Regions from separate parts of the Enterobacter sp. TMH.L2 genome, predicted to be linked through region 3. Evidence: predicted binding sites of a transcription regulator. Region 3 holds the regulator's gene; each other region holds the start of a gene.

Region 1 (3,279 bases), 2.2 Mb from region 3:
CATACAGCGTGAATTCATGCGGCCACAGCTTCAGCGTCTCGGCATTGTTATGCAGCTCAAAGGTCAGCACCACGCCGTTGGCGTCTTCATTGTGCGCGCTCAGCGTCCACGGCTGGTTGCGGGCAAAACCGTGCGCCGGCAGGCCTGGCTGCTCTGCCGGACCAAACCACGGCCAGCAAATAGGCACACCGCCGCGCAGCGCTTTGCCTTTATGGAACGGGGTGATGTCGCTCAGCCACAGCACCTCATCTTCACCGGCAGGCTGCCAGGAGAGCAGGTGTGCGCCCTGAAGTGCGAAAGATGCCCGAACCTGGGGGTGATCAACGACGATGACGTCCAGCTCATCGTTTACGCGGCGGGTAAGCACAGGGGTAATTTGTTCGACGACCGGAAGTGCAAAAATTTTATTAATCATTTCTTTTTTCCTTAGTCCTGGTGATTTGAGGCAAAAAAAAGAGCGACCGAAGTCGCCCTTTAGGATCAGGTTCTCATCTCAACTTATTTGGAGATGTGAGCGATCAGATCCAGTACTTTGTTGGAGTAGCCAGTTTCGTTGTCGTACCAGGAAACCAGTTTCACAAAGTTGTCGTTCAGTGCGATACCAGCTTTAGCATCGAACACGGAAGTCAGTACTTCGCCGTTGAAGTCGGTAGACACTACGTCATCTTCGGTGTAGCCCAGAACGCCTTTCATTGCGCCTTCGGAAGCAGCTTTGATTGCTTTCTTAATTTCTTCGTAAGAAGCAGCTTTTTCCAGACGAACGGTCAGGTCAACAACGGACACGTTAGGGGTAGGAACGCGGAACGCCATACCAGTCAGTTTGCCTTTCAGCTCTGGCAGTACAACGCCTACGGCTTTAGCAGCACCGGTAGAAGAAGGGATGATGTTCTGAGCTGCGCCGCGGCCGCCGCGCCAGTCTTTGTGGGACGGGCCATCAACGGTTTTCTGAGTTGCGGTGGTAGCGTGAACGGTGGTCATCAGGCCTTCAACGATACCGAAGTTGTCGTTGATAACTTTAGCCAGTGGAGCCAGGCAGTTGGTGGTGCAGGATGCGTTGGAAACGATGTCCTGGCCTGCGTATTTTTCGAAGTTAGCACCGCGAACGAACATTGGGGTGTTGTCTTTGGAAGGACCAGTCAGAACAACTTTTTTCGCGCCAGCAGTGATGTGCTTACGTGCGGTTTCGTCAGTCAGGAACAGACCCGTTGCTTCAGCAACAACGTCAACGTTCACTTCGTTCCACTTCAGGTTAGCCGGGTCACGTTCTGCGGTAACACGGATAGTTTTACCGTTAACAACCAGGTTGCCGTCTTTAACTTCTACAGTACCGTTGAAACGACCGTGAGTTGAGTCGTACTTCAGCATGTAAGCCATATAGTCAGCGTCTAACAGGTCGTTGATTGCAACGATTTCGATGTCAGAACGTTCCTGAGCAGCACGGAAAACGATACGGCCGATACGACCAAAACCGTTGATACCTACTTTGATAGTCATAGTATTCCACCAGCTATTTTTTAGTGAATAAAAGGTTGGCTGTAAAATTACAAAAACCTTACGCAGCGTCAAGCGGAATCGTGTCAATCATTGCGACAAATCAATCCTGTGACCAGGGTTTGTACGACTGAACGCCTCACGCTTCCTTTTGGGCTTAAATCCAAATGGGGACGATGCGGGGGATTTTAAACGCCAGTCCCAACAATAATGTGATTCACGTCACGCTTTGTGCCGTGCCAGAATTTCAGGGCTAAGTTTAGAACAAAAAGCAGCACGGTGTTGTTAATTTTTTGTTAGAATGGGGCCGTGAGCTGTCCCAATTGAACTGACCGAGATGTACACCTATGTCTAATCAATTACCCCCTGATTCAAATAAGAAAAACCTCAGCGAGATGCAATACTACGTGACCCAGAAGCACGGCACTGAACCGCCGTATTCAGGGCGTTTACTGCATAATAAGCGTGACGGGATTTATCACTGCCTGGTGTGTGAGGCCCCGCTGTTTCTTTCGGAAACAAAATACGACTCAGGCTGCGGCTGGCCAAGCTTCTACGAGCCTGTCAGCCCCGATGCCATCCGCTATCTGACCGATAATTCCCACGGCATGGAACGCGTTGAAATCCGCTGCGGCAGCTGCGACGCGCACCTGGGCCATGTGTTCCCGGATGGCCCGCAGCCGACCGGGGAGCGGTATTGCGTTAACTCGGCCTCGCTGAGCTTCACCGATGGGCAAAATGGTGAGCAGGTTGAGGGTTGAAGAATCGATTCAGCTAATTATTCTGCGACGGGGTGCCCAATGAGCAATCTGGATGAGATGTTGAGCGTGATGACGCCGGAGATTTATCAGCGCCTGGCGACCGCGGTCGAACTGGGAAAGTGGCCTGATGGCGTGGCGCTGACCCAGGAGCAAAAAGACAACAGCCTCCAGCTGGTGATGCTGTGGCAGGCGCGCCACAACACGGAGGCGCAGCACATGACTATCGACACCAATGGCCAGATGGTGATGAAGAGCAAACAGCAGCTGAAAGCGGAGTTTGGCATCGAGCCTGCGCCGTTTGTAACGATGAAGCTGCAGTAAACAAAAAGGGAGACTCACTTGTCTCCCTTCGTTTTTCTGCGTTAACCGCTATTTAGCGTGATCGATGCCCAGCGACTCGGCGAGCTGTTTCGCCAACTGGTTGTTGTCATCCGCGCCGTATTCCCAGAACATCGCGCCGCCCAGCCCCTTCTCTTTGATGTACTCGGCTTTGATTTTCACCGAGCGCGGATTCTCGTAGGAAATGGCAAACAGCGGTTTACCTTCAGCAGACTTCAGCGTCAGGTACGGCACCTTCGCGTCGTCATCCCACTCTTCGGTGAAGCGCTTCTGCGGGTCGTTCAGCATTTTCTTCACCAGGTCGTTGTATTTGACGTAAGTGTCTTTCGTCAGATCCACGCCCAGCGCGGTTTTAAACAGCTCCAGCTCACGCTCGCCGAAGTAGGGCTGTGTGACCGGATTTTTCTGCGCGTCGGGTTTTGACCAGTCAATGCCCGGCTCTACGGCACGCTTAGGTACGCGGCCATAGAAGCCGATGCCGAGGTTCATCTGCGCTGGTTTCAGCCCGGCTGCGAGATAGTTATTTACTACGAAATCAGCACTGTACTTGTCGGCTTCGGCCACGGTCGGCCACTTTTTCGAATCATAGAGATTCGAGTTGAAGTACTGCGTACCGTATGCCATGTCGTAGGTCATCAGGTTGATGTAGTTCAGCACCGGCGCAATGGCTTTCACATCAACCCAGCTT
Region 2 (3,279 bases), 390 kb from region 3:
TTCACCGACGTTTGCTGCAGGATGTTGAACAGGTTATTCACGGTAAAGAAGTTCGGGCTCAGGGCCGAGACAATCGCAATCAGCACCAGCAGAGCGATCAGCGATTTTTGCTCCATCAGCCACGCTTTGGTGAACCAGCGACGGGTGGACACGGTCTGGGTACTCATTTATCTAACTCCTGATTCACTCGATTAAGCTTACCAACGGCCGCGGCCATCAGCGCCTCCTGGGTGGCTTCTTCACGGGAGAACTCCCCGCTCAGTCGCCCTTCGTGAATAACCATAATGCGGTCGCTCATGCCCAGCACTTCCGGCATCTCGGACGACACAAGGATGATGCTCAACCCTTCGGCTTTAAACTGGTTAATTAACTGATAAATTTCTTTTTTCGCCCCAACGTCGACGCCACGAGTTGGCTCGTCGAGGATCAGCACTTTCGGACGGGTCATCAGGCCACGCGCGATGGCAACTTTCTGTTGGTTACCGCCGGACAGCAGGCCAATTGGCTGTTCCATGGAAGGCGTTTTAACGTTGAACAGGCGAATAAAATCCTGCACCGCCTGCTGCTCATCTTTATGTTTCAGGCTGCCAGCCCCGCGACTGAAATAACGCAGCGCGGTCAACGACATGTTCTCCTTCACCGACATCCCCAGAACCAGCCCATCACGCTTGCGGTCTTCAGAGATATAAACGATGCCATTAGCCAACCCATCCTGCGGAGAACGAGTCACTACTTCACGGCCATCCAGCGCCACATAGCCACCGCTTCTCGGCAGCGCGCCATAAAGCACTTTCATCAATTCGGTACGCCCGGCACCCATCAGCCCGGCAACGCCGAGGATTTCGCCTTTACGCAGCGTGAAAGAAACCGCCTTCACGCCGGGGCCAGATACGTTATCGACCCGCAGGCGAATATCGCCGGGCTGTTTGTCCAGATGCGGATACTGATCTTCCAGCTTGCGGCCAACCATCATTTCGATCAGGGTATCTTCGGTAAGCGTGGAGACTTCGCGCTCGGCAATAAACTGCCCATCACGCAGCACTGTCACGTCGTCGCACACCTCAAAAATCTCTTTCATGCGGTGGGAGATATAAACGATGCCGCAGCCCTGAGCCTTCAGCTCACGGATAACGCGGAACAGCGACTCGGTTTCCGTGTCGGTCAGCGCATCGGTCGGTTCATCCATGATGATGACTTTGGACTCAAAGCTCAGCACCTTGGCAATCTCAACCATTTGCTGATCGCCAATCGACAGCTCGCCCACCAGACGCTCGCTGGTGTAGCGTAAATTCAGCTTCGCCAGCAGCTTGTCGGCTTCACGGTACATCTTCTTCCAGTCAATGTTGCCAAAATGCCCGACAAACTCGCGGCCAAGGAAGATGTTCTCCGCAATGCTGAGCTGCGGGATCAGGTTGAGTTCCTGGTGGATAATCCCGATACCGGCTTCCTGAGACGCTTTTGGCCCGCTAAAGGCAGTTTCTTTTCCCAGCCACAGCAGCGAACCGGCATCTTTGGTGTAGATCCCGGTCAGGACTTTCATCATCGTGGATTTGCCGGCGCCGTTCTCACCCACCAGCGCCATTGCGCGGCCCGGGTAAACGTTCAACGCCGCGCCAGACAGGGCTTTCACCCCTGGGAACGATTTATCGATCCCTTTAAGTTGCAGTAAGGGTTCCATGCTGACCTCCTCAGAAGGTTACGCCGGCACAGAGAATGATATTCGCATACGGGGAACACTCCCCGCTGCGAATAACCGCATGTGCATCCGCGGTGTGCTGCTTGAACTGCTCATGGCTGATGTAACGAATAGTTATGGTGTTTCCCTGGTGTTTTTGCAGTTGCTCAATATGGCTGAGCAACGTTTCGTGAAGCGCGGGATTATATTGTTTGATTTCAGAAGCAATGATTGCCGCCTCAACCTGCATTTCCTGCGTTACCACATCCACGACCTGCATAAAGCCCGGAACGCCGTGAGTTAATGCCAAATCAATGCGCTGGGTATGGCGCGGAATTGGCAGCCCGGCATCGGCAATCACCAGTGAATCGGTGTGCCCCAGACGGGAGATAACGGCCGAAATATCAGCGTTAAGAACGGTACCTTTCTTCATTTTCCTGCTCCACTAGCGAAACGTTTCGCTGATAATGAGTGTAGGAAAAGAGGTGGCGGTTAAACAACCACCAGGTTAAAGAAGTGTGATCAACATCGAAACGTTTCGCTAATAAATGCAAAACGGTACCTGAGTACCGTTTTTTAGTCTTTGCGCCCTCTCCTTGTGGGAGAGGGTCGGGGTGAGGGCATCAGGCCAGTAAAGACTGGCTGACTTAAATCTCGACCTGGGTGCCCAGCTCGATAACCCTGTTCGGCGGGATCTCAAACTGGTCAGGCGCGCGCAGGGCATTTCGCTGCAGGGCGAGGAACAGCTTGCCGCGCAGGCGGAGATACCACGGACGTTTGCCGATAATCAGCGACTCATGCGACATGAAGAACGAGGTTTCCATCATCCGACAGCTTAGGCCTTCCAAACCACAGCGGTGGAAAATCTCTTCCACGTTCGGCGTTTCACGCCAGCCGTAGCTGGCCACCACGCGCCAGAAGGTGGGTGACAGCTGCTCAATAGAAACGCGTTTAACGTTGTGAACGTATGGGGCATCTTCGGTGCGCAGCGTCAGCAGTACGACTCGCTCATGCAGCACTTTGTTGTGCTTCAGGTTGTGCAGCATGGCAAACGGGATCACGTTCAACGCGCGGGACATATAAACCGCGGTGCCCGGCACGCGAACCGGCGGAGACTTCTCAAGGGACGCAATCATCGCTTCCAGCGAGTTACCGTGCTCGTGCATACGGCGCAGCAGGCGGAAACGCTCGCTCTTCCACGTCGTCATGATGGTAAACATGACAAGCCCCAGCGTGAGCGGCAGCCAGCCGCCAGAGACGATTTTCTCGAGGTTAGCAGAGAACAGCGGCACGTCGATAAACAGGAAGCCTACGCACATCAGGAGCACGGCAATTTTATTCCAGTGCCAGTTTTTGCGCGCGACGGTGCAGCAGAGAATCGAGGTCAGCACCATCGTGCCGGTTACTGCGATCCCGTATGCCGCCGCCAGGTTACTTGAATGTTCGAAGCTAACGATGACGATCACCACGGCGATATACAGAATCCAGTTAATCGCCGGAATGTAAATCTGCCCGGACTCCATTTCTGAGGTATGGATGATGCGCATTGGCGAGAGATAACCCAGGCGAACCGCCTGACGAGTCAGCGAGAATACGCCGGAAAT
Region 3 (3,279 bases):
CCGCCCGGAAATGGACATGGCTATCCGCAAAGCACGCGATGCTGGCCGCCATATTAGTTACTTTGGGCCAGACGCCAACGACTTCGGGTTACTGGAACGAACCTTTATCGAATACGGCCAGACCGGCAAAGGGCAAGCGCGTAAATACCTGCATACCTACGATGAAGCGGTGCCGTGGAACCAGGTGCCGGGTACTTTTACGCCCTGGCAGCCGCTCCCGGAGCCCACTGACGTCCTGTTTTACGAAGGCCTGCACGGCGGTGTAGTCACCCCTCAACATAACGTCGCCGACTGCGTCGATTTACTGGTAGGCGTGGTGCCCATCGTTAACCTGGAATGGATTCAGAAACTGGTGCGCGATACCAGCGAACGCGGCCATTCACGGGAAGCGGTGATGGATTCCGTAGTGCGCTCCATGGACGATTACATCAACTTCATTACGCCGCAGTTCTCACGTACCCATATCAACTTCCAGCGCGTTCCGACGGTAGACACCTCTAACCCGTTTGCCGCGCGAGCCATTCCGTCGCTGGACGAAAGCTTCGTGGTCATTCACTTCCGTGGGCTGGACGACATCGACTTCCCTTATCTGCTGGCAATGTTGCAGGGGTCGTTTATCTCCCACATCAATACATTGGTGGTACCGGGCGGGAAAATGGGGCTGGCGATGGAGCTGATCATGGCCCCGCTGGTGCAGCGGCTGGCAGAAGGCAGGAAAATTGCCTGATGGCGTAAGGGCGGTCTGTATACCGCCCTTTTCTACTTAGGTTTCAATAATTTCGTAGCTGTGGCTAATCTCTGCGGCTTTCTCCAGCATCAACGTCACCGAGCAATATTTCTCTGCGGTCAGCTCAACGGCGCGGGCAACCGCACTTTCTTTCAGCTCTTTCCCGGTCACAACAAAATGCAAATGAATGCGGGTGAACAGACGAGGTGCTTCTTCACGACGTTCGGAAGTCAGTTTCACCTCACAATCCGTCACATCATGGCGGCCTTTTTGCAGAATCGACACCACGTCAATTGAGCTACAACCGCCCGCGGCCATCAGCAGCATTTCCATCGGGCTTGGCGCTTTATCCCCGGAGTCCCCGTCCATCAGAATTTGGTGGCCAGAAGCGGATTCGCCGAGGAAGGTCATGCCTTCCACCCATTTAACACGTGCCTGCATTTTACCTACTCCCGTAATAAAAATTTCTTTCAGATTACGCGTCTACGTGAAAACTGGCAACGTAAGGCGATCCAGGTCATGCTGAAACGAGACAATACAAGACACTAACCAAAAGCTATGCTAAAACAATCCGGATGCTGCTGCGATACAGAGACGTTTATGCCGTAAGCAGAGGAAACGACTAATTACAGGCCGCAGGGTTAACCTGCCCGCCAGCTCCCAGGGCTTGGGAAAATTTCACGATTGCAACGCCAGACAAGAGGTTCCGCGTCTTGTCTTTGGTAGCCAGTTTATAACAGAGGATAACCGCGCATGGTGCTTGGCAAACCGCAAACAGACCCGACTCTCGAATGGTTCTTGTCTCATTGCCACATTCATAAGTATCCGTCGAAGAGCACGCTGATTCACCAGGGTGAAAAGGCGGAGACGCTGTACTACATCGTCAAAGGCTCCGTAGCTGTTCTGATTAAAGATGAAGAAGGCAAGGAGATGATCCTTTCTTATCTGAATCAGGGTGATTTCATTGGTGAATTAGGTTTGTTCGAAGAAGGCCAGGAGCGTAGCGCCTGGGTTCGCGCCAAGTCAGCCTGTGAAGTAGCTGAAATTTCCTATAAAAAATTCCGTCAGCTGATTCAGGTCAACCCGGACATCCTGATGCGTCTTTCTTCCCAGATGGCGCGCCGCCTGCAGGTAACTTCTGAGAAAGTTGGCAACCTCGCCTTCCTCGACGTGACCGGCCGCATTGCTCAGACGCTGCTGAACCTGGCTAAACAGCCGGATGCCATGACCCACCCGGACGGGATGCAAATCAAAATCACCCGCCAGGAAATCGGTCAGATCGTGGGCTGCTCCCGCGAAACCGTTGGCCGTATTCTGAAAATGCTGGAAGATCAGAACCTCATTTCCGCCCACGGTAAAACGATTGTCGTTTACGGCACCCGTTAATTAGCCCTTATAAAGGCGTGTCGCTTCGGTAACACGCCTTTTTTGTCTCTACAATTCAGGCTATGTGGAAGAGATTAATTTACCACCCAGAAGTTAACTACGCGCTGCGGCAAACGCTGGTGCTGTGTCTTCCCGTGGCTGTCGGCCTGCTGCTTGGCAGCCTGCAAAACGGCCTTCTCTTCTCGTTAGTTCCCGCCTGCTGCAACATTGCCGGGCTGGACACGCCGCACAAGCGCTTCTTCAAACGATTGATCATCGGCGGCAGTCTGTTCGCTCTCAGCAGCCTTATCCTGCAGCTTCTGCTGCTTTACACCCACATCCCGCTGCCGGCGATATTGATCGTCATGGCTCTGCTGCTCGGTGTGACGGCAGAAATCAGCTCACTTCACGCCCGCCTGCTGCCCGCATCGCTGATCGCCGCTATTTTTACGCTCAGCATGGCCGGGAATATGCCGATCTGGAAGCCCATGGTGCTCTATATCTTCGGCACCATCTGGTACGGCGCCTTCAACTGGTTCTGGTTCCGGCTATGGCGTGAACAACCGCTCAGGGAGTCGCTCAGCCTGCTGTACCGCCAGTTGGCAGATTACTGCGAAGCAAAGTACAGCCTGCTGACCCAGCATACCGACCCGGAAAAAGCGCTGCCGCCGCTGCTGGCCCGCCAGCAAAAAGCCGTCGACCTGATCACTACCTGCTACCAGCAGCTGCATATGCTATCGGCCAACCAGCAAAACGGCTACAAGCGTCTGTTACGCGCTTTCCAGGTTGCGCTGGATCTGCAGGAACACATTTCGGTTAGCCTGCATCAGCCTGAAGAGGTGCAAAAACTGGTCGAGCAAAGCCATGCGGAAGCCGTGATCCGCTGGAATGCTCAAACCATCGCCGCGCGCCTGCGCGTGCTGGCAGACGATATTCTTTACCACCGCTATCCAACGCGCTTTACCATGGATAAGCAGATCGACGCCCTGGAAAAAATCGCCCGCCAGAATCCGGACAATCCAGTGGGGCAGTTCTGCCATTACCACTTCAGCCGCATTGCCCGGGTACTGAAAACCCAGCGGCCGCTGTACGTGAGGGATTTAATGGAGGACAGGGAACGCCGTTTACCGTTTTTCCCGGCCCTGAAAAGCTATCTCTCGTTTAAATCCTCCGCTTTGCGCAGCTCC

Evidence for each region. The regulator CRP, encoded in region 3, controls carbon source genes, mostly activating them, when cyclic AMP is high. The targets are predictions, from matches to a motif close to ATGTGANNNNNNTCACAT.
Region 1: a site for CRP is predicted at 1,702-1,719, ahead of msrB (peptide-methionine (R)-S-oxide reductase MsrB). Genes of this name have one in related genera too.
Region 2: a site for CRP is predicted at 2,192-2,209, ahead of rbsD (D-ribose pyranase). Genes of this name have one in related genera too.

Annotation. Positions count from the first base shown of each region.
Region 1 covers NZ_CP193791.1:2,832,238-2,835,516, reverse strand. The annotation lists gene ACREYP_RS13585 (D-hexose-6-phosphate mutarotase) at 1-415, opposite strand, end outside; gene gapA (glyceraldehyde-3-phosphate dehydrogenase) at 499-1,494, opposite strand; gene msrB (peptide-methionine (R)-S-oxide reductase MsrB) at 1,839-2,252, shown strand; gene ACREYP_RS13570 (YeaC family protein) at 2,292-2,573, shown strand; gene chiD (chitinase ChiD) at 2,622-3,279, opposite strand, start outside.
Region 2 covers NZ_CP193791.1:4,647,703-4,650,981, forward strand. The annotation lists gene rbsC (ribose ABC transporter permease) at 1-167, opposite strand, end outside; gene rbsA (ribose ABC transporter ATP-binding protein RbsA) at 164-1,678, opposite strand; gene rbsD (D-ribose pyranase) at 1,689-2,108, opposite strand; gene kup (low affinity potassium transporter Kup) at 2,323-3,279, opposite strand, start outside.
Region 3 covers NZ_CP193791.1:227,478-230,756, reverse strand. The annotation lists gene ACREYP_RS01050 (phosphoribulokinase) at 1-727, shown strand, start outside; gene ACREYP_RS01045 (OsmC family protein) at 764-1,168, opposite strand; gene crp (cAMP-activated global transcriptional regulator CRP) at 1,481-2,113, shown strand; gene ACREYP_RS01035 (YccS/YhfK family putative transporter) at 2,176-3,279, shown strand, end outside.